Regions from separate parts of the Sporolactobacillus sp. BBK16-2 genome, predicted to be linked through region 3. Evidence: riboswitches for the same ligand, from Rfam matches in the RefSeq annotation. Region 3 holds a riboswitch; each other region holds the start of a gene.

Region 1 (10,263 bases), 340 kb from region 3:
TTCGTTGATCCATGCAGTTGTTTCCATTTCATTCCGTGCGGATCAGACGGTCAGCGGTGTGGCACTTAACTTTCTGGCTGCCGGACTTACAATTTTTCTTGTGAAAATGATCTATGACGGAAAGGGACAAACACCATATATTACACACAATATTGATAAAATCAGCATTCCCGGCTTGGCCAAGATTCCATTTATCGGACCGGTCTTTTTTCAGCAAGTGACCTACACGTCTTATTTGGCGATCCTTGTTTCGGTTTTGGTTTGGTTTATCATCTTTAAGACACCATTCGGCTTGCGTCTGCGATCTGTCGGCGAACATCCGGCAGCGGCGGACACCCTAGGTATTAATGTAAGCAAAATGCGTTATATAGGTGTTGCACTGAGCGGTGTGTTCGGTGGTATCGGTGGTGCCGTATATCTTGTGACGATCACGTCCAACTACAATGTGACAACGATTGCCGGACAAGGGTTCTTAGCGCTGGCTGCTCTTGTTTTTGGTAAATGGCATCCGATTGGGGCCATGGGTGCGTCCATGTTCTTCGGGTTTGCACAAGCACTCAGCATAACCGGTCAGCAGATCCCATATTTGGATCACTTGCCTTCGGTGGTCATGCTGACGGCACCATATGTTCTGACATTGATTGTACTTACCGGATTCGTGGGTCGCGCCGAAGCACCGAAGGCGGACGGCGTTCCATATATAAAAGGGCAGAGATAATCTGCTGGTCATCAAAGCAAAAAGAGAGACAGTCTCATCGGTCGTTTTTCGACCATGCGGCTGCCTCTTTAATATCTTTTACAGGTAAAGAACGTTTAGCACTTTGCCTTGCTGCTGGTACGACGATAAGGTCATAAGAAGCAGATTCACAATTCGCACTTAATGGTGAGCGATCAGGTTAAGTCCCCATCTGATAAATAGACGGAAAAACTCCGCTTATTTTACCCTTTACTTAAGAAGGACCGGAAGGATTAATGAACCAGAAGTGAGATGAATGGGGATTAGCGGGTGACCGGCTATAGATATGTACACCGGATGCATGCAAACAATGATGACCGATTACGACCGGTGCACAGTCGAGAATCACGCAGTCAAAATTGGCATAAAAATGGTCATCGACATGAATGTTATACCCATAATTGCAATGAAAGGTTGGTTCAATATAAATTCTGTCGCCCGTCGTTCCAAAAAGTTCCTTAAGAAGCACAATTCGCCGTTCACGTTCTGTAACGAGCGATGAATTAAATGTACAGACACGTTCTCGGGCACACACGCAGTCTGCAACCAATTCCGGATCGCAGGAATCGTATAGCGTCCCCGTGATTTTTTTTCTGTTTTCTGTTTTCTGATGCATAGGAGGTTCCTCCTTGCTTTTTTTGTTTCGATTATCACAAATAATGCTGCTCTATGAATAATTGTACAGAAAGATTCGAAAACGCACGACACGGGAAATAATTTTTCGTTATAATAAAGACTAAGACCAATAAAACGTGCAGCAAAAAGTTCCTTATGTCACTGCATCGTTGAAAATCAGAAGAACAATTTGGAGGTTTGATCATGACGACAATTTGCCTGGTCAGGCATGGAGAAACCGACTGGAATGCAATGGGAAAGCTGCAAGGACGCGAAGACATACCGCTTAATGAACGAGGGAGAAAGCAGGCTGAAATGGTTGGGAAATTTCTGCAGTCAGCCAAGTTTTCGGCTGTTGTGACGAGTCCATTGCTCCGTGCGAAGCAAACTGCCGAGATTATAAATAACTTTACGGGGAAATTGCCTCTTATTGAAAATGCAGATTTCATTGAAAAAGCGTATGGAAAGGCATCCGGTATGACGATCCTTGAACGTGACGAACACTTTCCGGATGGTGTCATTCCCGGAATGGAATCTATAGAGATGGTCAGAAAACGTGTCATTCGCGGGCTATCCACGGTTAAACAGAGCTTTCCTGATCAGCCTGTGCTGCTTGTCGCACATGGCGGTCTGATCAATGTTATTCTGGCTCTGCTGTCCGGCGGAGAAATCGGGACTGGAAAAACAAAGCTGTTTAACACGTGTATTAGTCATATCGCTACTGCCGGCAATTCATGGAAAATCATTGATTATAACCGCATCGAACATCTGAGCAAGTTCGGCAAGGTGACCAGCATTTGACTTTTACTGCACAAAAAAGAGAGCGAGTACATCGCTCTCAAGGGTTGCTGAATGAAGTTAAAGCGGGTGATGGGAATCGAACCCACGACGAGAGCTTGGGAAGCTCTAATTTTACCATTAAACTACACCCGCAAAAGCGCTTTAAAGACCATAACTAATCTTATAAGAATGGATTCTTTTTGTCAATGTTCATGATTCACTTGCATCGAGCGATTTTCTTGAGATAATGGCACTAAGGTCCACTTGAAAATAATACAGTCATCATCCAATTTTGATATTAAAAAAGATAAATCAAGACAAACAACAAGGAGTGGCAAAAGTGAAGGCAATTTTAACAGTAATCGGCAAGGATAACGTAGGTATTATTGCCGGCGTCAGCGGTAAGCTTGCTGAACTTCATGTGAATATTCTCGATGTTTCACAAACCATTATGAACGGCTATTTTACCATGATGATGATTCTTGATTTAACTGAGGCGGAGAGCAGCTTCGGCGATATGAAAAAGTCACTTGCTGATAAAGGAACAGAGCTTGGCGTTCAGATCAAAATTCAGCGTGAAGAAATTTTTACATCAATGCACAGTCTATAAGCTGGAGGATATCGAAAAATAATGGAAACGAAACAAATACTTGAAACCATTCGGATGATTGAAGAAGAAAAATTGGATATCCGGACGATCACGATGGGCATTTCGCTTTTGGACTGCATTGATGGCGATGGAGCGAAAGCCAGAGCAAAAATCTACGACAAGATTACACGACAGGCGGAAAAACTGGTAGAAACAGGAGAAGCAATCTCCGATGAGTTTGGCATCCCGATTATTCACAAGCGTATTTCTGTTACACCTATTTCACTTGTGGCAGGGGCCACGCAGGATGAGAATTATACGGCTTTTGCTCAAACTTTGGACAAGGCGGCAAAGACGACAGGCGTTAATTTTGTCGGTGGATTCAGTGCGCTTGTTCAGAAGGGTTACACGTCGGGCGATCGCAAATTAATTCGATCTATTCCTGAGGCACTTGCAACCACCGATTTTGTCTGCTCGTCAGTTAATGTCGGATCAACGCGCTCCGGTATCAATATGGATGCGGTGAAACAAATGGGCGGCATCGTCAAGGAAACGGCTGAACGTACAAAGGATCAGCAAGGTCTGGGCTGCGCAAAGCTGGTTATCTTTGCGAATGCCGTCGAAGATAATCCATTCATGGCAGGAGCTTTTCATGGAGTCGGCGAAGAGGACTGTGTTCTTAATGTCGGTGTGAGCGGCCCTGGTGTTGTGAAACGGGCACTTGAGAAGGTGAAAGGTCAGCCATTTGATGTCGTATCTGAAACGATTAAAAAAATTGCGTTCAAGATTACACGGATGGGCCAGTTGGTCGGGCATGAGGCGTCGACTCGACTCGGTGTACCCTTCGGTATTGTCGATTTGTCTTTGGCCCCGACACCGGCAGTCGGTGATTCAGTTGCTCATATTCTTGAAGAAATGGGACTGGAGTCGGTTGGTACGCATGGAACTACAGCTGCATTGGCGTTGTTGAATGATGCAGTAAAAAAAGGCGGCGTTATGGCGTGCAGTCACGTCGGCGGTTTGAGCGGCGCATTCATTCCTGTCTCTGAAGATGCCGGAATGATACACGCTGTTGAACGAGGTGCTCTCAATTTAGAGAAACTTGAAGCCATGACGGCTGTTTGTTCTGTTGGGCTTGATATGATTGCAATTCCCGGAGATACACCGGCAGAAACGATTTCTGCGATGATCGCCGATGAAGCAGCGATTGGTGTCATTAACAATAAAACGACGGCGGTCCGTGTGATTCCAGCTCTCGGTAAATCGGTTGGCGATACGGTCGAATTTGGCGGTTTGCTCGGATATGCTCCTGTTATGGATGTTAACCGCAATTCTTCAGCTGATTTTATCGCACGAGGCGGCAGAATTCCGGCTCCGATCCATTCCTTTAAAAATTAAAGCTTCGCTGAAGTTTGTGTTCATAAACGCCAGCAAAATAAGAAAAGAACGGAACCCTTTTTACTTAGGGTTCCGTTCTTTTTTAGTGATTAGCGGTTGTTATGATTTTGATCTTTATTCTGATCAAAGTTTTCAGCATAATTTTTCGAATCCGCATGGTCACCGGTACGTTGTGCACGTTCTCTTTCTTCTACAGAATGTTCATCAAGCGGTTCGGCAAATTCTTCATTAAATTGCTTTGCAGCTTTTTTACCTTTTTCATCTTTAAAACTCACGATGCTCACAGCTTTCTTTTTGGTTTTTGACGTTTCCGTCAAGAAGTAGTGTGAACGTATTTTAAATAATTATGCCTTTCATCATTTAAGTCAGTTCCAGCAGGCACGAAGCGAATAAAAGGATATAAAGACAGTGAATACCATATCCTAAAGCAATTACAGATAAAGGAGAGGGTAACATGAAAAGCGGCCGTTTAGATGGAGTAAATTTGCAAAAAGAAATTGTCAGCAAGGATACTTATGAAAAGAAGTTAGCCAAGTACCAATTGAAGTTGTTGTCGATGCAGCATCTGCTGCTCGAACATAATTTAGGTGTGATTTTTGTCTTCGAAGGCTGGGACGCAGCAGGGAAAGGCGGTGCGATTAAACGAGCGGTGGCGAATCTTGATCCGCGAGGGGTTCGTGTCTGGCCAATTGCGGCACCCGCGCCTCATGAGAAACGGTACCATTACATGCAGCGCTTCTGGAGAAAGATTCCTCAATATGGTCAGATCGCGATTTTTGATCGATCCTGGTACGGTCGTGTTCTCGTCGAGCGCGTTGAACAGTTGGCAGAACCTAAAGAATGGAAACGTGCTTTTCAAGAAATTAACGAATTTGAAAAAGAATTGACGAATGATCGCTACATGATCGATAAATTCTGGCTGCACATTGATAAAGCGGAACAATACAAACGTTTTAAAAAACGTGAATCTGATCCGCTAAAAAAGTGGAAAATCACGGATGAGGATTGGCGAAATCGTGAAAAATGGGAGCACTATGTGACTGCAGCCGAAGAAATGTTTGATAAAACTGATACAGCCGCGGCGCATTGGCATATTATCCCTGCCAATAGCAAATGGTATGCCCGCATTGCCATTCTAAAGCAAATGACTCGATCAATTGAGAATCACTTGAAAGCAAATGGTTTTGATCTCTCAGAACTTCCTGATGTTTCAAAAATAATCAAAGATCAAACAAAATAGTTTCCAGTCACGGTACGGCATGCTTTTGCAGTTTGTCTTTTTTAAGTTATACTTTTGAGTAGAGGGTGTTGTTTGCAAGAAAAAATTGTTTTTGCACGGCACGACGGACAGGCGGGGGAGGGAACGTTTTGAGTATTTTGCAAAAGCATGCAATCATTGACATCGGATCGAATTCCATTCGACTTGTAATTATTGGCGTTGATCAGGATTATTTTTCTAAAGAACTGCTGAATTTTAAAACCGTCGCACGATTAAGCAACTACATAGATGAAAATGATCAATTAAGCAATAAAGGCGTGTCCATCCTTTTGGACGTGCTAAAAAGATTTCAGTTTATCATTGAACATGAACAAGGGGTCAGCGTTGTTGACGCTTTTGCCACGGCTGCTATGCGTAAAGCGAGAAATCGTGAAGAAGTGCTGAAGTGTGTTTACGATGAAACCGGGCTCAATGTTCGACTTCTTTCAGGGATGAAGGAAGCCTATTACGGCTATTTCGCAGTCGTTAATTCAACTTATGTAGAGAACGGGATCACGATTGATATTGGTGGAGGCAGTACGGAGGTTACCATGTTCAGGAGACGCCGGCTGATCCATTCTCACTCCTTTTCATTTGGTGCTGTCACTCTGTACCAGACCTTCTACAAAGACAATGATCCATATGCAGGAGACCGACTAGAGGCTTATATAAAGAAAGAATTCGCATCGCTTGAGTGGTTGTGCGGCAATGAGCTTCCTATTATTGGTATAGGGGGAACCGCCAGAAATTTAGCGCGTATTGACCAGATCCAGGAACATTACCCATTGGTGGGGCTCCATCAATATACAATTCCGCGTGAGCGTCTAAATCAGTTGAAAGAGAAATTGGCTTCGATGACACTTGAGGAACGTGAGAGTATGGACGGACTCTCAAAAGACCGGTCGGATATTATTTTGCCTGCATCGGCGGTTATTAATCTGCTTGTGAAACTGAATCGCGGAGACAGGTTTATGTTGAGCGGAGAGGGGTTGCGCGAAGGCGTATTCTATGAATGGGTGCTCAAACAAAGGAATGAAGAGCGTATCCCGTATGTTTTGAATGAAAGCCTGCGGCAGCTGCGGCGCAATTTTAATTTGGACAGCCGTCATACTGCGTATGTGAAGAAATTAGCGTTTCAAATCTTGGATGGCATATTGGATTTATTCAAAGGAGACGATTCAGAGGAACGCATTGCCTGGTTGCTTTCGCATAGCGCGGATCTTGCTTATTTAGGGGAATTTATAAATAATGAATCCAGCAGTGCACAAACCTTTTATTTACTGACTAATATGAACATTAATGGGATCAGCCACCGCGACCGCCTGGCTGTAGCGCTGATCGCTTCGTTTAAGAATCGGTCGAATCTCAGCGACTTTGCCAAGTCGTTCCAGCAAATGGCAACCAAAGAAGACATGAAACTGTATGAGACACTCGGCGCTGTGTTGCGTCTCGCACATGATTTCGATCGTACAAAATTGCATGTCGTCAATCGATTAACGCTCAAACAGACGAAGAAAAAGCAGCTTCAGTTGACTGCCTATTATCATGATGATGCCTATTTTGAAGAACAAGCTGCACAAAGACATAAAAAACATCTTGAGCGGGCATTAAAGACGTCAGTGATGATTCAATTCAAAAATGCGGATGAATAGGGCTTGTCAAGCTTTTCAATAAGGTGGAAAATGGTAGACAAAAGAAGACAATGAGAAGGGGTTTTTTATGGCTATTTTAGTATTGGGCGGCGCCGGATACATTGGTTCGCACGCGGTTTATCAACTCATCGATGCCGGCGAGGATGTGGTTGTTGTCGACAACTTGCAGACCGGTCATAAGGATGCACTTCATCCGAACGCAAAATTTTATCAAGGAGATATTCGCGACAAGACGTTCTTGGATTCTGTATTTAAGAAAGAAAATATTAAAGGCGTCATTCATTTTGCCGCCAATTCTTTAGTCGGCGAATCGGTTGAGAAGCCGCTGAAGTATTTCAATAATAATGTCTACGGGATGCAAATTCTTTTGGAAGTTATGAACGATAATAACGTGAAACACATCGTATTTTCTTCAACTGCGGCAACATACGGCGAACCGGAAGTTGTTCCGATTACCGAAGACATGCCGACGCAGCCGACCAATCCATACGGCGAAACCAAGCTTACAATGGAAAAGATGATGAAATGGTGTGATCGTGCGTATGGCATGCGATTTGTTGCCCTTCGTTACTTCAATGTTGCCGGCGCAAGTAAAGGCGGATCAATTGGGGAGGATCACCATCCGGAAACACACTTAATTCCGATTGTTCTCCAGGTTGCTGCCGGTGAGCGTGACCATATCTCCATTTTCGGCGATGATTATGCAACCAAAGATGGGACCTGCGTCCGTGATTATGTGCACATTGAGGATCTGATCGCCGCACATCGCCTGGCACTTCGCTATCTGTTTGACGGCGGCAAGAGTGATGTATTCAACCTTGGCTCAAGTGAAGGATTTTCGGTTAAGGAAATTATTGAGGCGGCAAGAAAAGTTACCGGAGAGGCTATTCCTGCTGAACTGGCTCCAAGACGTGCGGGAGATCCGAGCACGCTGATCGCTTCCCCTGAAAAGGCAAAGCGTGTGCTTGGTTGGAACCCGAAACACACGAACATTCCTGAAATACTTGCCGATGCCTGGGCTTGGCACAGCAGCCACCCAAAAGGTTACGCGACAACCGTTGAATCGGCTAAGTAATTAAGAATAGCAGCTTGTTTGTGGAACTATATGGAACTTAACGACAAAGTTTTGACACATTCGCGATTTCGCGGTACAATCGTATCACTAACCAATTGAATACTTCTTATCCAGAGCGGCGGAGGGACTGGCCCGATGAAACCCGGCAACCAAATGAAAATTTAGGTGCCAATTCCTGCAGAATCCATTTGGATTTTGAGAGATAAGAGAAGATATGAACGGATCAGGCTTCTCTCTTCTCGAGGGAAGCCTTTATTAGTTCCGAGCTCTTCATAAATTAGGAAAACTGGATGATTGGAAAAGCCTTCGGTTAGAAATCAGAGTATTCTTATATACAAACAGGAGGAAGCAAACATTGAAAAAGATTACTGCAGTTATCTCAGCGTTTTTAGCATTTTCTTTAATTTTTGTTTTGGCCGCTTGCGGCAATAGTTCTTCAAAGGAATTGAGTGAAAAGGAAATTACGGTCGGTGTGACCGGCGGTCCTCACCAACAAGTAATGGAACAAGTCGTTAAGTTGGCGAAAAAAGACGGATTGACAATTAAATTGAAAGTATTCAACGATTACAATCAGCCGAATATTGCACTGAACGATAAAGATCTGGATGCGAACAGCTACCAGACGCTCCCATTCCTCAAGGATCAGATTAAAAATAAAAACTATAAAATTACTGATGTGTTCAAAACCGTGGCCTTTCCAATGGGGATCTACTCGAAAAAAATTAAAAGTCTTAAAGATTTGAAAGACGGCGACAAGATTGCAGTACCGAATGACCCGGCTAACGAGCTCCGCGCTTTGCAATTATTTGAGAAGGCCGGCGTTATTAAACTGAAGAAGGGTGCTGGGATTACATCAACGAAACGCGACGTGGTCAGCAATCCCAAACATCTGAAGATTATCGAATTGGATGCCGCACAGCTTCCGGCACAACTTGGTGAAGTTACTGCATCCGCAATTAATACCAACTTTGCGATGGGCGCAGGTCTTACAGTGTTGAAGGATTCTATTTTCCATGAACCGCTTGAAAACAACCCGTACCCTAACTATTTTGTTGTCCGTACCGATAATAAGAATGATAAAGTAGTCAAGCAGCTGAAGAAATACTATCAATCGAAGGAAGTCAAAGCATACATTAAGAAACAGTTTGGCGGTTCCGTAGTTCCTGCTTGGTAAGGAGGAAGCATCTTGATTAAATTACAGCATGTGTCAAAAACGTTTCGTGTTGGAAAGAACAAGATTGAGGCCTTGAAGGACGTTTCCCTTGAGGTAAACAAAGGTGAAATTTTTGGTGTTATCGGTTTCAGCGGTGCCGGAAAGAGTACACTGATCCGTTGTGTAAACCTGCTTGAGCGGCCAACAAACGGGCAGGTGTTTGTCGATGATCAGGATGTTTTGGAGCTGAATAAAAAAGGCTTGCGGCAATTAAGACGTAAAATCGGTATGATTTTTCAAGGTTACAATTTGCTTGAGACAGCGAATGTCTATGACAATGTTGCAACGCCGCTAAAATTGGAAGGCGTGCCGAAAGAAGAAATTAAGAAGCGCACCGAAAAGTACTTAGAGATTGTCGGATTGTCAGATCGGCAGAGTGCTTTTCCGAGCCAATTATCCGGAGGCCAAAAACAGCGTGTGGCCATTGCCCGCGCGCTCGCTCATGAACCGGAAGTGCTGCTCAGCGATGAGGCAACGAGTGCACTGGATCCGAATACAACCGAGGCAATTCTTGAATTATTGCTCAAGGTCAATAAGGAACTGGGCATTACTATTTTCCTGATCACTCATGAGCTGAACGTTATTCAGCGTATTTGTGATCGTGTGGCCGTTATGGAAGACGGCAGAATTGTGGAACAAGGTTCGGTTGTCGATGTGTTTACGCAACCGCAGCAGCCGATGACCAAGCAATTCATCAGCACGGAATCCAAGTTTCAGATTCCGGACTCGGTGAAGAACGATTTACTTAAATCGGGCCGATTGGTCAAACTGACCTTCTTAGGAGAATCATCGAAGGATCCGGTACTAGCGACACTTGCTAAGCAGTATGATGTCTTGCCAAGTATTATTGCCGGCGGCATTGATCAATTGAAGAATCAGTCGGTCGGCAAGCTGCTCGTCCATTTGAAAGGCGATAAGGCAAAAATTGAGACGGCGATCGGCTTTCT
Region 2 (10,263 bases), 1.4 Mb from region 3:
GTTATTAATTTCATCAGCATTTACACTGGTTGTCGTTGAGAGATTCAGAAATTGATAGAATTCCGGCGACGTATTCGAAAAACTATTTGGATCGAGCATCGAACGCAAATCGTTCGGTGATGCATTGACCCATCCCATACTTGTACCAATCTGAAACCAAGAATCATTTCCATCTACCGGTTTCACCAAATCATTTGACAGCTGTGCTCCTTGCTTGACTTGCTTGACGATCCACGCGCTCCCATCAGCACCGCCTCGCACATCTGTATTCCCATTTACGGTCCACTGAATACCGTCGAAAGTAAGACTGTCCTTCGGCACATACATCGTATAATGATTATCCGTCTGTGCTGATGCATTGAGTTGGCGGTTTACCGCAACATCAAGTGGATATGGATACTGTGTCGTAAAATAACTGATCTCCGCCGAACGTGTGTTGCTTAAATAAGCCGCCTGAACATATCCGGTCGCATTATCAAATTGAACTTGAGCATATTTTTTGCCCATTCCAGTGATCTGGACTTGATCTCTGAACCGAGCCGTACGCAGTACCGTGTACTTTGTGCTTGCGTGATCGCGAACTTTCAATGTCGGAGAAGTCACAAACGCAGTACGTGCCGCAAACGGAGTCGTCGTCAGGCATTGATTCCGTACATAGCCTGTTACCCCGTTTGCGCTGATCAGTGCGTATTTGTTTCCCTTTCCTATAACAGACACCTGATTGCTCATGCTGAGCACTTGCTTCACTGAATAATGAATACTCGCTTTACTGCGCACTTTCAATGTGTACGCTGTCACATAAGCAGGGTACGCGCCGAACTTGGTTCTACTTATATGTTTTGACTGCACATAACCGGTCGTTCCCTTATAAGAGATGCGAGAATATGAACCATGAATACTCGTCACTTTTACCTTATTTCCCATGTTCAGTGTGCGCAGCACTTTAAATTTTTTACTCGCTTTATTTCGTACCTTCAGTGTATAGGTTTTGACGTAAGCACTGTATGAACTGCTCGCATGAGCTTGTCCGCCTAACGGAATGCCAAAGGACGCAAGCAGCAGCACCACAACCAGTGCACCTGTTACTATTTTTTTCATATGTATTTTCGACTCCCCCCAAATAAACTTTCAATCTTCTGCAGCTCAAACTCTATTTCATCAGGTCCAAAGAACCAAAAATATATAGTTTTAATTTTCTCATAGTAAAGTCCTAGCGTCTATGTATGATTGACAAAAATCAGGAATAAAATGTAAAGTTTCCCTTATTGAAAATAATGCAAGGAGTATACAGTAAAGATGGACTGCGCAGCAAAGGGAGATTCGGTTCAACTTTTCGAGCTTTCGGTCTAACCTTCCATGGATTCGGTCTAACTTCTCGAGTGTTCGGTCTAACCTTCACTAGATTCGGTCTAACTTCTCGAGTGTTCGGCCTAACTTTCCATGGATTCGGCCTAACCTCCACTTTTCGGTCTAACTGTTCGAGCATTCGATCTAGCTTTCCATGGATTCGGCCTAACTTTTCAAACGTTCGGTCTAACTCCTTCACTTCGGCTCAACTTTCCTCATATTATAAATGTTTTTTCCATTGATACGATGTGGTGCATTTTCCGTCTACTGTCAGATAGGCGGTTAACGCTGTTTTCACCTTCCCTCCGCAAAAAAAGCAGGCCACAATCGGCCCGCTTCCAAGAATCCTATTTCTTAAAATCCTCCAATAACCACTGTATCCAGCGACTTCAGAATTTCTACGGTCAAATTCACGGCGGAGACAAAATCTTCATACGCAACGAAGCAATACGGAGTATGTGCATAGCGCACCGGTACACTAATCACAACGGTCGGCGCACCTTGATACAAATTAATCACAGCGCCGTCATTGCCGCCGCCTGTTCGCACGGAACGCTGCACCTTGATCTCGTTTTTCTTCGCAATGTCCAGGCAAAACTTTTGAAAGCGCGGATTGACAATGATTGATTTATCAAAGTCACGCAGCATTGGACCTCGCTTTAATCCCGTCTGAATCATGTAATCCGGCATGACGGTATCATCCGCCGGTGCACCCTCGAAGACAACGGAAACATCAGGACTAACTTTCTTCACGGCAACCTGGGCGCCGCGCTCCCCGACTTCCTCTTGAGCAGACAATGAAGCCACGACATCCACATTTAAAGAGGTGCCGTCCAACTCGCGAAGTACCTCAGCCATAACCGCCGTCCCAATACGATTATCGAATGCCTTCCCGAGCATCACATCCTTTTCCCTGAGAAACTCAAAGGTAACGTCAGGCACGACGGGTGCACCAATATCAATTTTAAAATCATGCGCCGCCTCCTCGGCGGAAGTTGCACCAACATCGATCACCATATCAGCGACCTGCGGCAGACGATTGCGCTCTTCCGGCGTCATAAAATGAGGCGGTGTGCTGGCAATAATCGCCGGGATATATACACCTTCCCGATTGCGCACACGCACCTTATGAGCAGGAATGTTTGCCCGGACCCAGCCGCCTACTGTCACAAACCGTAGCATTCCGTTCGGCTTGATCGCCTGAACCATAAAACCAACCTCGTCGCTGTGCGCGTCCAATTGAACAACCAATCCGTTTCCCGAATTTTCATTTCGCTTCACATACACATTGCGCATATGGTCTTCCACAACTTTGCCAAATGGGCGTACAGCATCAGAAAAAATGCCGGCCACCTCATCCTCAAAGCCTGAAACACCATTCGCATTTGATAATTTCTCAATCAACCTCAATGACTGCTCTTTGTCCATAATTAAGCTCCTTGAATAAAATTCAAAACTAATATTAATTATAATCCTTCATAAAAATAAAAGGACGCTATTGGTCATTTGGCGTCTCAAGTGAACACAACATCTTCAGTTGTTTTTTGGGGATTATTAAATAGAGGATGTGGAAAAAGGGAATGAAATTCTGTTACAATTCCGCTAAAGCGGGTGCATTTTACGTTCAAAAACAACAGGTTCATTCAGCAAGACAAATCTGTTCCATTGAAAACAGCAGCTTCCTGAAACTGTTTTATTGAATCAATAATTTCTCCGTAGCTTTCCCTCTTTCCAAAAAGAGCAGAAGTACCGAGTACAAAACCCGTGACGCCAAACAAACTCAATTCTTGAATCTTTTTTAAAGATATTGCCCCATCAACAACAATTTCAAAGTGACAGGACTGGCGAAGTTTATTCAATCGTTTAATTTTTTCAGTGACAAATTCAAGATACTCCTGACCAGCAAAGCCCGGATTAACAGTCATGACCAACACTTGATCAACAAGCGGTAAAAGTTCACTGACAAAATCAACGGACGTCCCAGGATTAATTGCAATGCCGACTTCTGCACCGAGCCGCTTAATTTGGCTAATAATTCGGGATGCGTGCGGCGTTGCTTCGGGATGAAAGTAAACGCGTCTTGCTCCTAATTCAATAAACTTTTCCACATAATTTTCCGGATGATAAATCATCAGATGGACATCAAGCAATTTGTTTGTGTGATCTGAAATTGTTTTAAAGTCTTCCGGACTCATCCCAAAATTCGGGACAAAAGCCCCATCCATAATATCCATGTGGAACCCGTCAATTGCCGATTGCGACAGCAGTCGTGTTTCTTCCGACAGATGATTAAAATTAGCACACATCATTGAAGGATAAAGTTTTCTTTGCATTGTTCATTCTCCTTTCAAAGAGCTTCTATGGCGGAGTTGTGTGGTTGTTTTCTCATTGAACCTACTCAAAGAGTAGCATAAAAAAGCCCTCACAGTAAAGCGCTTTCATATTTTCTTCACTTATTTATTTGCAGAGGCGTTCAGAACTGGATGTGGTAAATTAATTGCCACTGGCCAGTCCACTATGTTTCTCTCTCTGAACATTAAATGAAGCATCCATTCGACTGCGGATAACAAATAAAAGGAAGAGACTTATCGCAAATTACATTAAATCAAAAGCTCACTATAATAAAGCTTATGAAAAGATTCAAGATATAGATCCTGTTCATTGCCGCCTTCCAAACGAATTCGATGCAGAAGTTGTTCTTTAAAGGAGCCGCCGCCAAACTGACTGACATGCTGCTCCGCCGATTGAACTTTCAAATGGAATGTCTCACGAATATTTACCGAATAATTAGGGTCATCGGTGTTGAAAAGATAAGTTTCCTGCGGCTTTGAAGGTTCAATGCCTTCTTCCAGATGTTCGGGGTAATAGCAGAAGCCGTCCGCCAAATAACCCGCCTCTGAAGCAACACACCCAATTGTAATATGATCGAAATGAACATCATATTTTTTAAAGGGATCAAAAGTAATCAAAATATCCGGTCGCTCCAATCTGATTTTCCGAAACACCTTCTCTTTGAGTTGTGCTTCTCTAGCAAACAGAGTTCCGTCAGAAAAATTAAGCCAGTTCACCGTAATCCCGAGTACATGGGCAGCAAGTGCCATTTCAGTCCGTCGAATAGTTGTCACTTGTTCAGGTGTCTGCGCCCGATCATGTGTCCCCTTATCACCATTTGTCGCGATCACAACAAGAACCCTATTTTTTTGTCGTACCAACCTGGCTAACGTGCCACCGATAAATGTTTCATCATCCGGATGCGCAATGAAAACAATCACTTTTTTCTCTTCGACTCCCATCTCTCTTCCTCCTTGCTGGCGTAATTCTGCGCCTATCCTTCCAAATAGGATTTCACCAAGGCAACAAACAGAGGTATGGAAGTCTCAAATGCTTTAGGATCTGCCTTGAATTTACTGCTATGAACCGGATATGCTGACCCAACACCTACATTGAAAAAAGTACCCGGTATGATCTGTTGATAGCAAGAAAAATCTTCTCCACCCATACTTGCTTCTAGATGCACAACATCAAAATGTTTTTTTAAGGCAACCGTTTCAACGAATTTTGTTAATTGTTGATCATTGACCACGGCCGGAGCACCGTCCACCCATTGGAATTCACTCGTGACCTCGTTAGTGGCGGCAATGCCGCTTGCTACTTTCTGCAAACGCATTTTTATTTTTTCTCTCGCCTTTTTATCAAAGGATCGAACGGTTCCTTCAAGCAGCGACGTGTTTGGCAGCACATTCCAAGTCTTTCCGGATTCAAGATGTGTGATTGAAACCACGCTTGGGTCAAACGGATTGACATTTCGACTGACAATGGTCTGAGCGGCAACAATAAATTCACCTGTTGCCACAATCACATCATCCCCGCTTTCAGGATGAGCGGCATGCGTACCCTTCCCATGAAACGTAACAAAAAAGCGATCCACTGCGGCATTAAAATTCCCCGTTTTGACCCCAACAACACCTGTTGGCAGTTCTGGATTAACATGCAGTCCGAAAATCGCCTCGACACCATTTAATATCCCTGTATTTACAACTCGGTCCGCCCCATGATCCACCTCTTCAGCCGGCTGAAAAATAAGTAAGATGCTTCCGTTTAACTGATCTTCAATTTTCTTTAATTCAATCGCTGTCGTCAGTAAATTGGTTAGGTGAAAATCATGACCGCATGCATGCATCCGATTTGAATGTTCCGATGAATAGGCCAAACCACTCTCCTCATTAATCGGCAGTGCATCAATGTCCGCTCGCAGCGCGATCAAACTGCCTGGTTTTTTTCCGCCAATCTTCGCAAAGACCCCTGTATCCATTGGATTGGATAAAATGTCAATGTTGTGCTCTTGAAGCACTGCTTTAATCTTCTTTGTCGTCTCAAATTCACCAAGGGCAAGTTCGGGATGTCGATGAAACCACTGAAATAAAGCTAAGGTTGACTTTTCTATCCCACTTTCTAATTCATATTGAGTCATCTTATTACCCCTCATAACTGATTTTTTGAAGAAACCTTAAGTTCTTATATTGCTGCTTTTTGTAAAAGCAGCACACCTAGAAAAATAAAAGCGACTGCTTTTCTTAGAGCACAAGAAAAGTAGTCGCCATTGCCGTCCGATTGTACTTTTCTTATCTCTCAGATCAAATCTGCCGGAATTAACACCATACACAGTTTTCTATGCTGGTTGTCGGGGTTCATTGGGCCGGTCCCTCCCCCACTCTAGATAAGAATTATTTAGTTGATGTTTAAAGCTTACGAGAGTTCCATTGAAGAGTCAATACTAATTCATACTATTTTTATGCGATTTGTTTTTTTGAATTAAAGTTCACCCATTTTTTTAAATCAATCGATGCCGGTGGTTCGACAATCACTCAGTTTCTACATCATCTCCGAAGATTCCTTTCAAGTGGTCTTCGAAATGTTCGTGGATGGTCTTGAATTTCTCGTCAAATTCTTCCTGTGTGATGATCCCTTTCTCCATAAGTAGGTAAAAAAGTGCCGTGTTTCGTTCATAATTCAACACTGCCTCTGATCCGAGTTCGGTCAATAGTTCCTCATCGGTCACAAAATCATCTCCCTGTTATTAAAATGTCAGCAGTAATAATAGGATAAACGAAATTGCTTGTCTGCATACGTGAAGTAATTTACTGACCAAAACAATTAAACATTGGACTGGAGGCTCAGCTCATTCACCGCTGTTCCTGCCCACTATGTTCCTCTCTCTGAACAAATCGATAGAACATGTAACCCAAAACAGCTCCCGTTGTGTTGAGAATCACATCATCGATATCGGTCATACGGTTAGGCAGGAAAAGCTGGATCCATTCAATAGTCGCTGAAAACAGAGCACTCATAAACAAGGCATGTGCCCAATGGAACTGCGGATACCTCATTGCCAGAAAAAAGCCAAAGGGTAAAAACAGCATAATATTCCCAAGATCATCAACGATAAAATAAAATAGAGAGGCTGATTGAAAATTTTTAAAGATCACAAGCGGATTCAAATTAATAGTAAAATGCTGAACAGGTGTCCCGGCAACGTTCCCGGTATGAATAATCCCATGTGGAATTAAGGTCAGATACAACACGAACAAAATGGAGAAAGTTAGAAGTATGTTAGCGAGAGCAATTTTTAATTGTTTCATTAAATCTCTCCTATATATTACTCAGAAAATCACAACCTGCTTGTCTGTATTGTTAGTCATTCCAAGACGATTTGTCAAACTTATAGACTGAATCGTTTTTAATTAATCAGGTAGAAGATAAGAGAATCCAGGTGTAAAAACTAGATTATTTTAAAAAAATGCGTGCAAAGTAAAGACGACTGCGAAGCAAAAGGAGATTCGGTTCAACTTTTCGAGCGTTCGGTCTAATTTTTCACAGATTCGGGCTAACTTCTCAAGTGTTCGGTCTAACTTTCTATCGGTTCGGCCTAACCTCTACTTTTCGGTCTAACTCTCACTAGATTAGGCCTATTTTTTCATGGATTCGGCCTAACTTTTCAAACGTTCGGTCTAACCCTTTCACTTCGGTTCAACTTTTCTCATAATATAAGTGTTTTTTCCATTGATACGATGCTGCGCATCTTCCGATGGTGTAAAAAAACACCGGAGCATTTTTACCGCTCCGGTGTTTTTGTTTCTTATTTATTTCCGCACTCAGCGCTTCTTCAGCGGCTTTGTGCCTAGATTGACCCGATATACATAACCCGTTTTGCCTTTATAAGTGACCTTGTACATTTTTGCTGACAGGGGACTTTTGGTCTTGAGCTTTGTATTTTTCGGGATCTTGATTCCTTTTCGTTTCTTACCCGTATTGGTGCTGTATAAATACGATGGCTTGTGAACGTAACGCGTCACGGACTGTGCTTTAGTTCCGAGATTCACTTTATAGACGTAGCCTGTTTTTCCCTTGTACGTCACTTTGTACATTTTTGATGAGAGCGTACTGATTGTCTGCAGTTTCACATTTGTTGCGATCTTAATTCCCTTGCGCTTTTTACTCGTATTGGTGCTGTACAAATACGATGATTTATGGACATAGCGTGTGACGGACAGGGGCTTTTCCCCAAGGTTAACTCTGTAAATGTAGCCTGTTTTTCCTTTATAAGTGATCTTGTACATCTTGGCTGATGGGTCGGTCTTGGTCTTGACCTTTGTATTAACAGCGATAAAATCAATTCTGGTCTTGCTGCCGCTTGACGTACTGTAAAGATAGGAGCCCTTTTTCACATAGTAAGTACGTTCTTTCGCATTCTCCGTATCACTCGTCTTTTGAAGCGCATCAAGACGTTTTTCCAAGGCAGATTTTGCATCGCTGTCCGCCAAAGCATTGACCTTGACTCGAGCAGCATCCACGTCTGCTTGCGATTTGGTTTGTTCCGCCTGCTCTACTGCTTTTGTTGCCGCTTCTACTGCCTTTGCCGTCTCCTCTTCCGCAGCCGCACCATCTATCTTCTCTTGTACAACTTTCAACCGAGCATTCAGCGAATCCTTCGTCGTTCCTTCCGCCAAAGCATTGACTTTAACTTTTGCTGCATCCACATCTGCCTGCGATTTGGTTTGTTCCGCCTGCTCTACTGCTTTTGTTGCCGCTTCTACTGCCTTTGCCGCCTCCTCTGCTGCAGCCGCACCATCTATCTTCTCTTGTACGACTTTCAACCGAGCATTCAGCGAATCCTTGGTCGTTCCTTCCGGCAGCTGAGCAACAAACAGCTTTGCTGCATCTGCATCCTTCTGCAGCTGACTCTGTTCCGCCGTTTCAACCAATTGGACAGCGTCATCGGCAGCAGCTTGTCCATCCATCACAATGTTGACTTTTATTGTTTTTGTTGCTGTTACTCCGGCCTGATTCGCTACTGAATAGGTTATTTGATAGGTGCCAGGCGTTTTCGTTTTCACTGTATCTCCGGACACCTTGATATCAGAAGTCAGATCGCCATCCTTCAAATCATTGGCCGACACGCCATTCAGTGCATCAAAACTGTCACCATAATTCAATGTCGTCTCATTCGGTGCTTTAATACTTGGATTATTTCCCCAGATGCTTTTAAGATGTTCACCCTCAGCCTGACTGATCGATACCGTACCATTATTAACGAAATAAGCTAGGTTGCGTGAATCAGACGGCTGATCCGGATTCGGGTAAACAAGCTGTGTGATTACTTTTTCTCCATCATTGACAAAGACTTCAATAGAAGAGGTATCCACGTATACGGTTAGCTTAATGCTGCTTGCCTTTTTGTCCAGCTTTACTTTTGTTTCCTGGCGATTAATCGATTCGCCGTCCTTGGTACGGTCAAGATAAACGATCTGCTTTTGCGGATCATAGCCGACCTTTACATATTTTGAACCGTCATCGGACTGTCGGAGCAAATAGCCGAGATCATTCGGCTCCGAAGCATTTGTCCAAGTAAAATCTGCACTGATTTTATATTGTGTTCCTGAAAAGTCCTTAATCTGCGACGTTTCGGTATCCCCGTAGCTGTCCTTGATCTTCTCATCTCCAAGGTTTATAGCACCTTGTCCAATTTGATCATCAATCTCTGAAACAGGCTCTTGCCGAATCGTATAACCGCTGTCCGATTTCTCTAAGTTCAGCTCGCGCGGCAAGGTCATCTCGCCCTTCCAAGGTGACGTGTTCTGCTCCCCGTTGTACGTCCAGTTGGACATCCATCCAAGCATAATCGTGCGATCCGGTACATTGGCAAACGTAATACCCGCGTAAAAATCTTCGCCATAGTCGAACCATTGCGGATTCTTCATGGTGTCATCTGTATCCGGAGTGAATGCAATCTTATCCGCATCATTTTTGCCGAGCGTTCCTACAAAATACTGCATACCCGACCCGCCGGCAGGAGCGCCATTTTGCACACTCAGTGACAGCACCCACTTCTTTTCGTTGGTTCCCTTAACTGTCATTGGAATCAGTTCCGGGCACTCCCAAACACCGTTTCCCACATCATTTTCACGCTTGATGCTTGTTTGATAATCCCAATCCTTTAAATTCTTCGATGCAAAAATTTCAACTTCCTGCCCGGATACAACAGGCATGATCCACTCCTGATTCGCCTCGTCATACACAACGTTCGGATCACGGAAATTGCCCGCATCCTTTGTCCGCACCTCAGTAACCGGAATAATCGGCTTTTGATTATTATATTTTTTAAACGTCTTTCCGCCATCCGTACTGTAGGCCATATTCTGTTCCTGCACTTCACGGATGCCGATGATATTTCCGAGCGAATCCTTGCTGTAATCATCATCCCGCACGCACACCTGATACGTACTCGTGTAGAAGGCGATCAGCGTATTCTGACCAAAGCCGCTCACATTATTTTTATCAAGCACAACGGAACCGCTGAAGATATACCGCTTGCCATTCGGATTGTTGAGATCCCAGTTTGTGGTTGGGCGCCCCAAA
Region 3 (10,263 bases):
TTTCACGTTGGACAACCGAAAGAAAGTGCCGCAAATGTGCAGTCTTCCAGTGATACGCGGAGCGATCTTCCCGGTGCGGACCAACTCGTGATTCAATGGCTGATCTATCTTGGTTTGTCTTTCTTTTTTGGCATACTGTTCTTCCTGAAATTTTTCAATCCGGAACGAAATCTAGTGATTTTTAACCAAAAGGCGCTGCGGCGAACACTTTGGAGTGCCGCAGGGATTCTGCTGCTTGGCGTTCTGCTCGCGCTGCCGCTTCAAGTGACACGTAACGCTGATGTGAACTGGCTGCATGCGTTTTCGGGTAAAGCTGTTGGCGAAACGTTGCTGACGACCTCATTCGGTACACCATGGTTCCTACAAATCAGTAGTTTAATTCTGTGCATCTCCCTTCTTTTCTGGTTATTTCGCACGCAATCCGAGCGAACGGTTCGTGGACTCTTATGGGTGCTCATCGGCTTGTTGTTTGTCTTTTCTTTGTCCAAAGCATTTGTCGGCCATGCCGCTGGTACTGAGGATCAGGAATTGCGTGTTTGGGCTGTGGCTGCGGACTTTCTGCATCTGTCTGCCGCGTCAATCTGGATTGGGTCTTTACTTTGCCTTCTGCTTTTCCTGCCCAGATCGGTAAAAAACAATGATTCTCCTGAGCAGCAAAAAAAGATCTACTGGCAAACGTTGCATCGCTTTTCAAACGTTGCGCTTCTTTTAGTTGGGGTAATCTTTTTAACCGGCTTGATCGGCACGCTGATTCACTTGACGTCATTTCGAGCATTATATACCTCAACTTATGGCTGGATCATCATCATAAAAGCGGTTCTTCTGCTGCTCATGCTGCTGTTTGCGCTCTATTCGAACGTGCGCGTGAAGAAGCAGAGGGATTTTCTCAAGAAAAGTGTACTGGGCGAGCTTCTGATCGGGCTGACGGTTTTACTGGCTGCTGCTGTATTGACCAATGTTTCTCCTCCTGTCCCGAAACCGGCGGTCGACGATGGCACATTTGAGGGATTTAGTGCAAAATTCAACAATGGGAAACCAACAAAGAATACCAATCCGCCGACTGTATTGGAAGATCCGAAAAAAACGATACGGGCTAAGGAAAAGAACTATGTACTGACACTTCGCGTTGAACCGCTCAAACTCGGCCCCAATACGCTGTACTTAGATGTGCTTGATCAAGGGAAACGAGCGCACAATTTACAGCAGGTTGCCTTAAAGATCCGCTGCATTGACATGGATATGGGGGAAACCCAAGTCCAAGTGCCGCTAGCGAAACTTGGCAAGGGATTTGTTGTCAAAGACGCATTCGATATGAAGCATCGTTTTCTCATCAATGTCCATGTTCTTGATAAGGATTACCAGGCAGTCGATAAAGACTTCATTGTATCCATTAAATGAACAAGAAGGAGTAACCGATCAAATGAAAAAGTCTATCCAAACCATCACTGCTGCGTTCTTCTCTGGTGTACTCCTTTTCGCTTTTCACTACAGTGCATCAGCCCATGTAACCGTCAAACCGGTTCAGTCGATCACAGGATCGAGCGAAACGTATACAATAACTGTACCTACTGAAAAGAACATTCCGACGACTAAAGTGGCACTGCGCATTCCGAAAAGCGTTCAATTCTACAGTTACCAACCGGTGCCGGGATGGACGACTGAAGTAATCAAGAATGCGAGCGGACAGGCGCCAACGGTGATTTGGACAGCAAAGGGGAGCGGAATTGCGCCTGGAGCGTTCCAACAGTTTCAGTTTCGCGCACTGAACCCAAAACAAACCGGTGATCTCGCTTGGAATGCTTATCAAACGTACAAGGATGGCAGTGTTGTTGAATGGACAGGCAAAGAAAATGCCGAAACCCCTCATGCGATTACAAGCGTCGTTAAAAGCGAGGATACAGAGAGCGGCACACAAAATGGGAAAAGCGGCAATCAAATCGTTTCGGTTATTGCGATCATTCTTTCAGCAATTGCCATCGTTCTTTCCCTACTCACTCTGATTGCGGGCCGACAGAAGAAAAAGGGAGTACCTGAAGATACAAAGGAGACACTATGACGTAAAAAGGTATAGGGCGCTCTGAAGGCGGTTTGCCACGCTGCTTCATAACACATTTTCTGATATAAAGATGCCCCTCAACCTTCAAAACAGGTGGAGGGGCATTGTTATTGTCTTGGTATGGGTCTGTACCATTATCGCGTGAAATAACGTGAATGCGTGATCAGAAGGATTAACGACCGTTCGCTACTGATGATGTTGTTCACAAAAAAATGATTCATCTCTTCGTTAACTCGAGAGAATGAATCATTTTTAACATAAACGAATTTGTTTCAGTGCCTCGTGCATTAAGCAGTGAAATTGAGAATGTCTAGGATCTCTTCCTTTTTCTTGATGAATTCCGTGCTGTCTCGGCGCCGTGGCCGCGGCAAATTTACATTAACGATTTTTTTCAGAATGGCTGGTCGCGGCGTCATTGTGAAGACACGATCCGCTAAGTATACAGCTTCTTCAACATCATGCGTGACCATGACCATCGTGATGTCTGTACGTTCCCGAATTTTCAAAAGCTCATCATGCATTTTTATCCGGGTAAACGCATCGAGCGCGCCAAACGGTTCGTCAAATAACAAGACCTTAGGATAATTAATCAACGTCCGTGCTAAAGCGACACGCTGCTGCATACCGCCGGAGAGTTCATAGGGATAATTCTTTTCAAATCCCTTTAAACCGACCAAGTCAATAAATTCATGAATGGTGTCACGTTTCTCACGATATTCACCGGCTAATTTAGGCCCAAATCCAACATTTTGTTCAATCGTCAGCCATGGATACAAGGTTGGATCTTGAAAAACTAATCCGCGTTCACGGCTCGGCCGTTCAACAAGATTTCCATCAACCAATATTTTGCCCTGAGAAGGGTGGTCCAGACCGGCTAATAACCGTAACAGTGTTGACTTACCGCAACCGGAAGGCCCGATTAGTGCGATAAATTCGCCCGGCTCAACCTCTGCATTAACATGGTGCAACGCTTCAACCGGCGAACCGGTCTCTGTACGCGGCGGGAAGACTTTTCGAAGATTGTTGAATGTGATTTGTCCTGTAGCTACCATTTAATAATCCCCTTTTGCCATCTTAAAACATAGTCGCGTATTTTAAAGAGAACTGCAATCATCAATGAGAAGCTGACTGCAATAACAACCAAACCGGCGTAGACATTGGCGTAGGACATAATTTCGCGCTGCCAGTTTATATACCAACCGATTCCATAGCGCACCCCGATCATCTCAGCGGACATCAAGGTAAGGAAAGCACCGCATGTTCCGTTGAAGATCCCTACGAAGATGTTTGGCAAGGCTCCGGGCACCGCCACACGAAAAATCTTTTGGAAATCGGTCGCGCCCAGTGTATCAGCGACTTCAAAAAATGTTTTTTTGACGTTTACAATACCGGATTGCGTTAATACAGTGATCGGGAACCATGAAGCTAAAGCAATCAAGAAGACGGCTGCTTGAAAGCTGGTCGCAAAAGCCGACAGAGCAATCGGTATAAACGCAGTGGATGGTATCGGCCCTATTGATTTTACGAGTGGTTCCAGCCAATAATTCCACGATGAGTACCAGCCAATTAATATACCGGTAGCAAGTCCGGTGATGATGCCAATACCTAATCCGTACGCAAGCAATAAAGCTGAATGAAGCAGGCATTTTAGTAAGAACCCGGCATCGACAATCAGAACATTGATAATCGTTTCAGGAGCGGGAAAGAAAATGGGTTTAATCAACGCGAATTTCAGCGTGACTAAATTATATAAACCGAGTGCGAGAAATGCCGCACCAATAAAGTAGCTTTTAAAAACGAACTTCTCAAGCCCGCCGAAAAAAGTATAATAGGTTGCGAGCACTGCCGTGATGACAAACGCTATGATTAATAGCCCGGTATACCATGGCAGCGATTTGGTTATCAAAACATCACTCTTAGGAATGGCCAGCTGAGCAATAAGACTGATTGCGATTGCGATACTTGCAAAGTAAGCCCGACCAATTTGGCGATCTTTTATCCGGGTAATTTTTTTGATATAAACCGAGTCCTTCTCCAAAAAAATCCCCTCTTTTCTTTGATTTTGTTATTTTACCCCTTTAAATTTTAAGAAGGAGTGGTCAGTAAGCGCCTGAGTATCAACATCTTTAGAGATGACACCGATATCCTGCAGACTGTCGGCCGTTTGTTTGAACGCTTTTTTCGCATCTGTAAAGGATGGTTCCCATTTGTACGTTTCCAATGCTGACAAGTTCGTTTTTTCATCGCCGGCAATATATTTCTTATCTGTTTGAATATGAACGGATTCATCTTGATGATTGGCAATCCATTCTGCAGCCTCTTGCAATGCAAGGGTGAATTTGCGTGCGATTTCCGGATGTTCTTTAGCTAATTTATTAGAAACATAGGCTACGCAGCAATATTCTTTATTAAATGGTGCTGTGGTTGCGGAACTAGCTAGTGATGTAAAGCCATAGTTCTTAATAGCGATTTGTGTATCCGGATCGCCTACAGCAATCGCGTCTACTTGCCCTTTACTAAGGACGATTGGCAAGCTGGCCGAATCATATTGAATAAATTGTACGTCTGAGTTTTTGGTCGATACATTTAATCCGTTGTAAGAAAGGACGCGTTTTGCAAACGTTGCCGGACTGCCGGCTACCGTACCCACACCAATTTTCTTGCCTTTAAGATCTTTGATCGACTTAATTTTAGAATTCTTACCTACTAAGATCTGGAGACAACCTGTATGCAAACCGGTTGTAATCTTTAGCTCTGCACCGTTCGTCAGTGGTTGCACAACGCTGGCAAGGAGCGAATTCGTCGCGTCAACTTTTCCGGCTGTTAGGGCTTCAGTACCTGACAAGTCTCCGATTTTGACATTCTTATATTTGACGCCGTATTTCTTGAAAATCCCTTTCTCAATCGCAATTTGCTGTGGTGCTTCGCATAAGCCTGATGAGTCTGCGAGTTTTAATACATAATTGTCATCTTTTGCAGTAGCTGAACTTTTGTTCTTGTTCACTGTAATTTGGTTAATGGAAACCACAGTTGCAAGTACCACAATAATAACCACAGCAACTGAAAGAATCCATTTGACTAAGCGGCTTGCTTTTCTTTTTTTCGCCATGTTGATTGCTTCCCCCTCTAAGTAGAGCAAATTCAATTTACTTAAATCAAACCCTCAAATGTTTAGGTAAAGATTAGTTTTTATTAATTTAACTAAACAGCCCTATTTACTTGGTATTAAACTTAAAAAAAAACAACTCGTAAATGCACACCAATCAAGTTCAGTGTCTGCAAAATTCGTATTCTTGTGCAAAACCTCTTTTCTTTGATTAAGGGATTAACCAGATACGCAGTATTGCGGCCGCAATAAATCGCATGAAGAAGGTGCTGACAAGACCTATTGATCTGCTGCGATTCTCACTGCGAAACCGTTCATTGCCGATCATTAACGTCTTAATGATTAGCAGCTGATGAACGGCTTACTTTGTTGATGGTAAATTTAAACCATTCGATTATCCTTGTCAACCCCCAAAAAAATTTTGTTTGATTCCTATCCTGGTGAAGATTTAAAGTACAAAAACGGGATTATTTTATTGAGAAATGTCCCTACACCTATAATCGCAAGGCTCCGTTCAGCTTCTCTGACAAGCAAAGAACGTTTTTGATTTTGCCCCGCCGGTAAGTGCCCAATCTGAAAAATAGACGGAAAAATTCCGCTTATTTAGAAAATGATCGAAAAAATAGCTGAAATAGACGGAGAAATTCCCCTTATCCGAATCGATAAACGTGAAAATGAAGGGTTTTGCTTTGAATAAGCGGAAAAATTACCCTTATTTACCGGCGAAACATGTTCAGGGTGCATATAAGCGGAAAATCTCCGCTTATTTTACTCGTTACTTAATTAAGGACCAGAATGCGTTATGAAATTGAAATGTTTGTTCAAGCAAGGGGTTGATGATTAAAAACCACATTTGGAGCAAAGGAACTTTTGCTAACTGTAAAGGAGCTTTCGAAAAAGGAACTTTCGCTAAATACGCATACGTCCTGTATGCAACGCGAAAGCCATCACATCGTGTGAAAGTACGTCCTTTATGCAACGCGAAAGTCACTGCATCCTGTGGTAGTAAGAACCGGGAATTTTTTGCCCGTTTTTTCTTAAGCAGAAGATGAGAAGCAGATCTATGCGATTGGTCAAGAAGTCATACGTGTGAACATCTGCCGGTTTGATTTCTTGCATCAAACATTCAGAAAAGCATTGACATAATAAATTTAAAATATTATATTACCTAGTAAACACATGCGAATTGTTTCAGCGGTGACGCGTGCATCAGTTTTATCACCTAAACGTTCTTTTCAAAATTAAATAGTAAACTTCTTATCAAGAGTGGCGGAGGGACTGGCCCAATGAAACCCGACAACCAGCACACAGTGTATGGTGTTAATTCCAGCAGTTTAAACTGAGAGATAAGAGAACCGACGCATCATGTTTTCTTATCTATTCTCATAAGAAAGCATTTTTTTATTGCCTTTTTTAGCTTAGTTGCCGCAAATGACGCGCTGGGCAAAAGTCTCGGACTAAAGCTTATAGGAGGTTGATCATTGATGAGTATAGCGAAAATCAATTTTGTTCAATTAATTCAATCGCTTATGTGGGAGCCGATTTATCTGCCCTGGGAGTGCGAAGCATTCAGCAATGCAGCCGTACCTGTGGCGCATACTAAGAACGCATTTAAAAACATTCAGTTTTCAAAGACAAAGGCAATGAACTGCGAGGAGGATGAATACAGTGAAACTAGATTCATTGATTGTAAAAGGGATTGATGCGAAAGACAATCCTAATCATGCAGTGGTACCGCCGATTTTTCTAGCAACAACTTATGTTCAAGAGGATCTGCATGGTTTTCAGTCCTTTGCCTATGCACGAGGCGGGAATCCGACACGAAATAATCTCGAAACCTTGTTTTCTAAAATTGAACAGGCGAGTTATTCCTATGCGTTTGCATCAGGAATGGCGGCGGTGTCCGCCGTTTTCAGCCTGTTTCAGTCCGGTGATAAAATTCTGCTGAACAACAATGTGTACGGTGGAACCTATCGCTATGCCAGCAATCTTTTTAAGGATCGAGGCATCGCTTATGAATTGGTGCACGATTTTAATGAACTGAGGGCAGAGGATTTAGATGATGATGTGGCGGCACTCTATATTGAGACGCCGTCGAATCCGCTGCTGCGTGTTGCCGATATTCAGCGGCTAGCAACGATCGCGCATGAGAAAGGCAAGTTGCTGATTGTTGATAATACATTTTTAACTGCCTATTATCAAAATCCACTCGCTCTTGGCGCAGATCTCGTTCTTTATTCCGCAACGAAATATCTGAGCGGTCACGCTGATGTCATTGCCGGTCTTGTGGCAACGAATCAAGAGGATATTGCGCAAAAGCTTAAATTTCTGCAGAATACACTCGGTGGAATCCTGAGTCCGACCGATTCCTATGCACTGATTCGAGGAATCAAGACATTGAGTGTGCGTTTGGATCGCCAAGAGGCGAATACGGATAAGATTATCGATTTTTTCAGCACTCATCCCGGCATTGAACGCCTGTACTATCCCGGATCGTACTCGCAGGAGGAAAAAGAAATTCAGCAGCGTCAGGCATCGGGTCATGGGTCCGTTCTTTCCATTCGGCTTGCATCGAATTATGATCAGGATCAATTTGTGGCGGCACTTTCATTGTTTGATCTTGCTGTCAGTCTTGGCGGGGTTGAAAGCCTGATTTGTCAGCCGGCAACAATGACGCATGAATCCTTTGATGAAAAACTTCAGGAGAAAATCGGCATCACAAAAGGTCTGCTTCGCTTAGCAATCGGCATTGAAAATGCAGATGATCTGCTGGAGGATCTGGCGCGCGCACTGGAAAAAGCAAAAAGATAACTTGGAGTTGAAAAGATATGGAGATTCGCAAGATGGTTCCTGAGGATTATGAAGGCGCTTATGATCTATGGACACGGGTGCCCGGCATGAATCTAGCATCCTTAGATAACAGCTACGCCGGAATTGCCCGGATCATTCGCAAGAATCCGGAAACCTGTTTCGTCGCTGCCGATAACGAGCGGGTCATCGGAACGATACTCGGCGGAACCGATGGACGCAAGGGATTCATCTACCATACGGCAGTTGATCCGGACCAGCAGGGAAAAGGAATCGGTACACGTTTAATTGACCGAGTCTGTACGAGTTTTAAAAAAGAACAGATTACGAAGATTGGTTTGTTCGTGGTGCTTGATAATGAGGAAGGCAAGCAGTTTTGGAGAAAAAAGGGTTGGAATTTTAGGCAAGACATCGTGTATCTCGATCGGGATTTGTGAGGTAAGCGAAGATGGGAAATCGATACGATTATCAGAGCATCGAGCAATGGGTGAAAAGTATATACAAGGCGTACGGTTTTTCAGAAGAGAGCAGTTCAATCATTGCCGAATCCATTGTGACCACTGATCTGTTCGGTATTGAATCACATGGTGTGCAGCGTTTGGCGATGTACGACCGAAAGATCGCTGCCGGTGATATTAAAGTTGGCGCAATTCCTAAAGTTATTTGGGAAACGCCGGTGAGTGCTGTAGTGGATGGACATAAGGGGATGGGGCAGCTCGTGGCGGGAAAAGCGATGAGCCTTGCGATTGAAAAAGCAGAACAGAGCGGCATTGGTATCGTCTCGGTTCGCAATTCGAATCATTATGGAATGGCCGGCTATTACGCCAAAATGGCGAGCGACAAAGGAATGCTGGGAATTTCCGCAACGAATTCCAATCCTTTTTTGATCCCTACTCATGCGGTGCAGCCGTTTCTCGGTAGTAATCCGCTTGCTTTTTCAATGCCTGCCGAGCCTCACGACTTCCTCTTTGATGCGGCAACAACAGTCGTATCACTCGGGAAGATCGAAGTGTATGCCAAACAGGGAAAGACGATTCCCGGAGCTTGGGCGGTTGACGAACACAATGAGGTGAACAGAGACGCAACAAAGCTGCGCGAAAATCTGTCGAAGCATCCAAAAATAGGAGGGATGCTTCCTGTGGGAGGACGCGGAGAAGAAAATGGCGGATACAAAGGATTTGGCCATTCTTTAATTGTAGAAATTTTAACGTCGATTCTGTCGCAAGGACATCTTTCTGCTGATCTGGGCAGTGGCAAGGTAAAGGGAATCAGTCACTTTTTTACCGCAATTGATCTTCGTTTGTTTGGTGATCCCGGCGATATTTCAGAAGCATTATCTGCTATGCTTAAACGAATTCGGAATCTTCCAACTGAACCTGGGAAGAAGATGTACATACATGGCGACAAAGAAGCTGCTGCGTTTGAAGACCGCCTGAAAAACGGGATTCCAATTGATCCTGAAACATTGAAAGAAATGGCGGAAGTCTCGGAACGATTGCATATACCCTATCAGTCATATCTTTAACGTGTACATGGAAATTTTTTGAATGAGAAATGGGGACTAGAGATGACGGAGAAATCGGAGAAACGATTTGATACTTTGAAAATACATGCGGGGTACGATCCGAAACAACATAATTATGCATCACAAGTACCGATCTATCAGACGGTTGCCTTTGGCTTTGGCGATCCGGAGCGTGCAGAACGGCTGGTCAACCTTAAAGAAAAAGGCTTCAGCTATACGCGAATCGGTAATCCGACGACTGCTGTTCTTGAACAAAGAATCGCTGATCTGGACGGTGCCGCAGAAGCGGTGGCGGTCGGATCCGGTATGGCGGCCGTTTCCTATACATTGTTAAATCTAGCCGAAGGCGGTGGTCGAATTATCGCCGCAGCACATATTTATGGATCAAGCTTTGATGAATTTCGAACCCTGTTTCCTAAATTCGGGATTGTTTTTGACTTCCTCGATGATATTAATGACCTAGAATGTGTTGAAGCAGTGATCAAAGAGGATACGAAAGCAATTTTTGCAGAAAGCGTCACGAATCCGGATACAACGGTGACGAACGTAGAGGCACTGGCAAAACTGGCTCATCGACATGGTATTCCACTGGTTATTGACAATACGTTTCCGACCCCGTATCTCTTTAACCCAATCCGATATGGTGCGGACATCGTCGTCTATTCATCGACAAAAGGAATCAGCGGACACGGAGAAGTTGTTTCAGGATTAATTGTTGACGCTGGAACCTTTGATTATGGGAACGGCAAGTTTAAACAATTTGAGGAA

What was found. A riboswitch is a leader RNA that binds a small molecule or an ion and turns the genes downstream of it on or off. The one in region 3 is predicted to bind S-adenosylmethionine.
Region 1: another riboswitch for S-adenosylmethionine. It lies ahead of AC6F33_RS15740 (MetQ/NlpA family ABC transporter substrate-binding protein); the one in region 3 lies ahead of AC6F33_RS14030 (hypothetical protein).
Region 2: another riboswitch for S-adenosylmethionine. It lies ahead of AC6F33_RS03455 (amidohydrolase); the one in region 3 lies ahead of AC6F33_RS14030 (hypothetical protein).

The regions. Positions count from the first base shown of each region.
Region 1 is NZ_CM187611.1:3,166,866-3,177,128, reverse strand. It holds gene AC6F33_RS15790 (ABC transporter permease) at 1-718, shown strand, start outside; gene AC6F33_RS15785 (maltose acetyltransferase domain-containing protein) at 951-1,352, opposite strand; gene AC6F33_RS15780 (histidine phosphatase family protein) at 1,556-2,152, shown strand; tRNA gene AC6F33_RS15775 (tRNA-Gly) at 2,214-2,284, opposite strand; gene AC6F33_RS15770 (ACT domain-containing protein) at 2,472-2,741, shown strand; gene AC6F33_RS15765 (PFL family protein) at 2,763-4,118, shown strand; gene AC6F33_RS15760 (hypothetical protein) at 4,208-4,393, opposite strand; gene AC6F33_RS15755 (polyphosphate kinase 2 family protein) at 4,573-5,358, shown strand; gene AC6F33_RS15750 (Ppx/GppA phosphatase family protein) at 5,487-7,028, shown strand; gene galE (UDP-glucose 4-epimerase GalE) at 7,096-8,103, shown strand; SAM riboswitch class I at 8,207-8,312, shown strand; gene AC6F33_RS15740 (MetQ/NlpA family ABC transporter substrate-binding protein) at 8,459-9,277, shown strand; gene AC6F33_RS15735 (methionine ABC transporter ATP-binding protein) at 9,290-10,263, shown strand, end outside.
Region 2 is NZ_CM187611.1:675,327-685,589, reverse strand. It holds gene AC6F33_RS03480 (N-acetylglucosaminidase) at 1-99, opposite strand, end outside; partial or broken gene AC6F33_RS03475 (SH3 domain-containing protein) at 451-1,098, opposite strand; gene AC6F33_RS03470 (M42 family metallopeptidase) at 1,702-2,775, opposite strand; gene AC6F33_RS03465 (ribulose-phosphate 3-epimerase) at 2,991-3,680, opposite strand; gene AC6F33_RS03460 (PIG-L deacetylase family protein) at 3,948-4,640, opposite strand; gene AC6F33_RS03455 (amidohydrolase) at 4,673-5,818, opposite strand; SAM riboswitch class I at 5,967-6,071, opposite strand; gene AC6F33_RS03450 (hypothetical protein) at 6,209-6,406, opposite strand; gene AC6F33_RS03445 (VanZ family protein) at 6,531-6,986, opposite strand; gene AC6F33_RS03440 (GH32 C-terminal domain-containing protein) at 7,500-10,263, opposite strand, start outside.
Region 3 is NZ_CM187611.1:2,828,766-2,839,028, reverse strand. It holds gene AC6F33_RS14055 (copper resistance CopC/CopD family protein) at 1-1,398, shown strand, start outside; gene AC6F33_RS14050 (YcnI family copper-binding membrane protein) at 1,421-2,056, shown strand; gene AC6F33_RS14045 (ABC transporter ATP-binding protein) at 2,344-3,108, opposite strand; gene AC6F33_RS14040 (ABC transporter permease) at 3,102-4,094, opposite strand; gene AC6F33_RS14035 (ABC transporter substrate-binding protein) at 4,122-5,165, opposite strand; SAM riboswitch class I at 6,417-6,515, shown strand; gene AC6F33_RS14030 (hypothetical protein) at 6,647-6,865, shown strand; gene AC6F33_RS14025 (trans-sulfuration enzyme family protein) at 6,831-7,973, shown strand; gene AC6F33_RS14020 (GNAT family N-acetyltransferase) at 7,991-8,407, shown strand; gene AC6F33_RS14015 (Ldh family oxidoreductase) at 8,419-9,495, shown strand; gene AC6F33_RS14010 (O-acetylhomoserine aminocarboxypropyltransferase/cysteine synthase family protein) at 9,538-10,263, shown strand, end outside.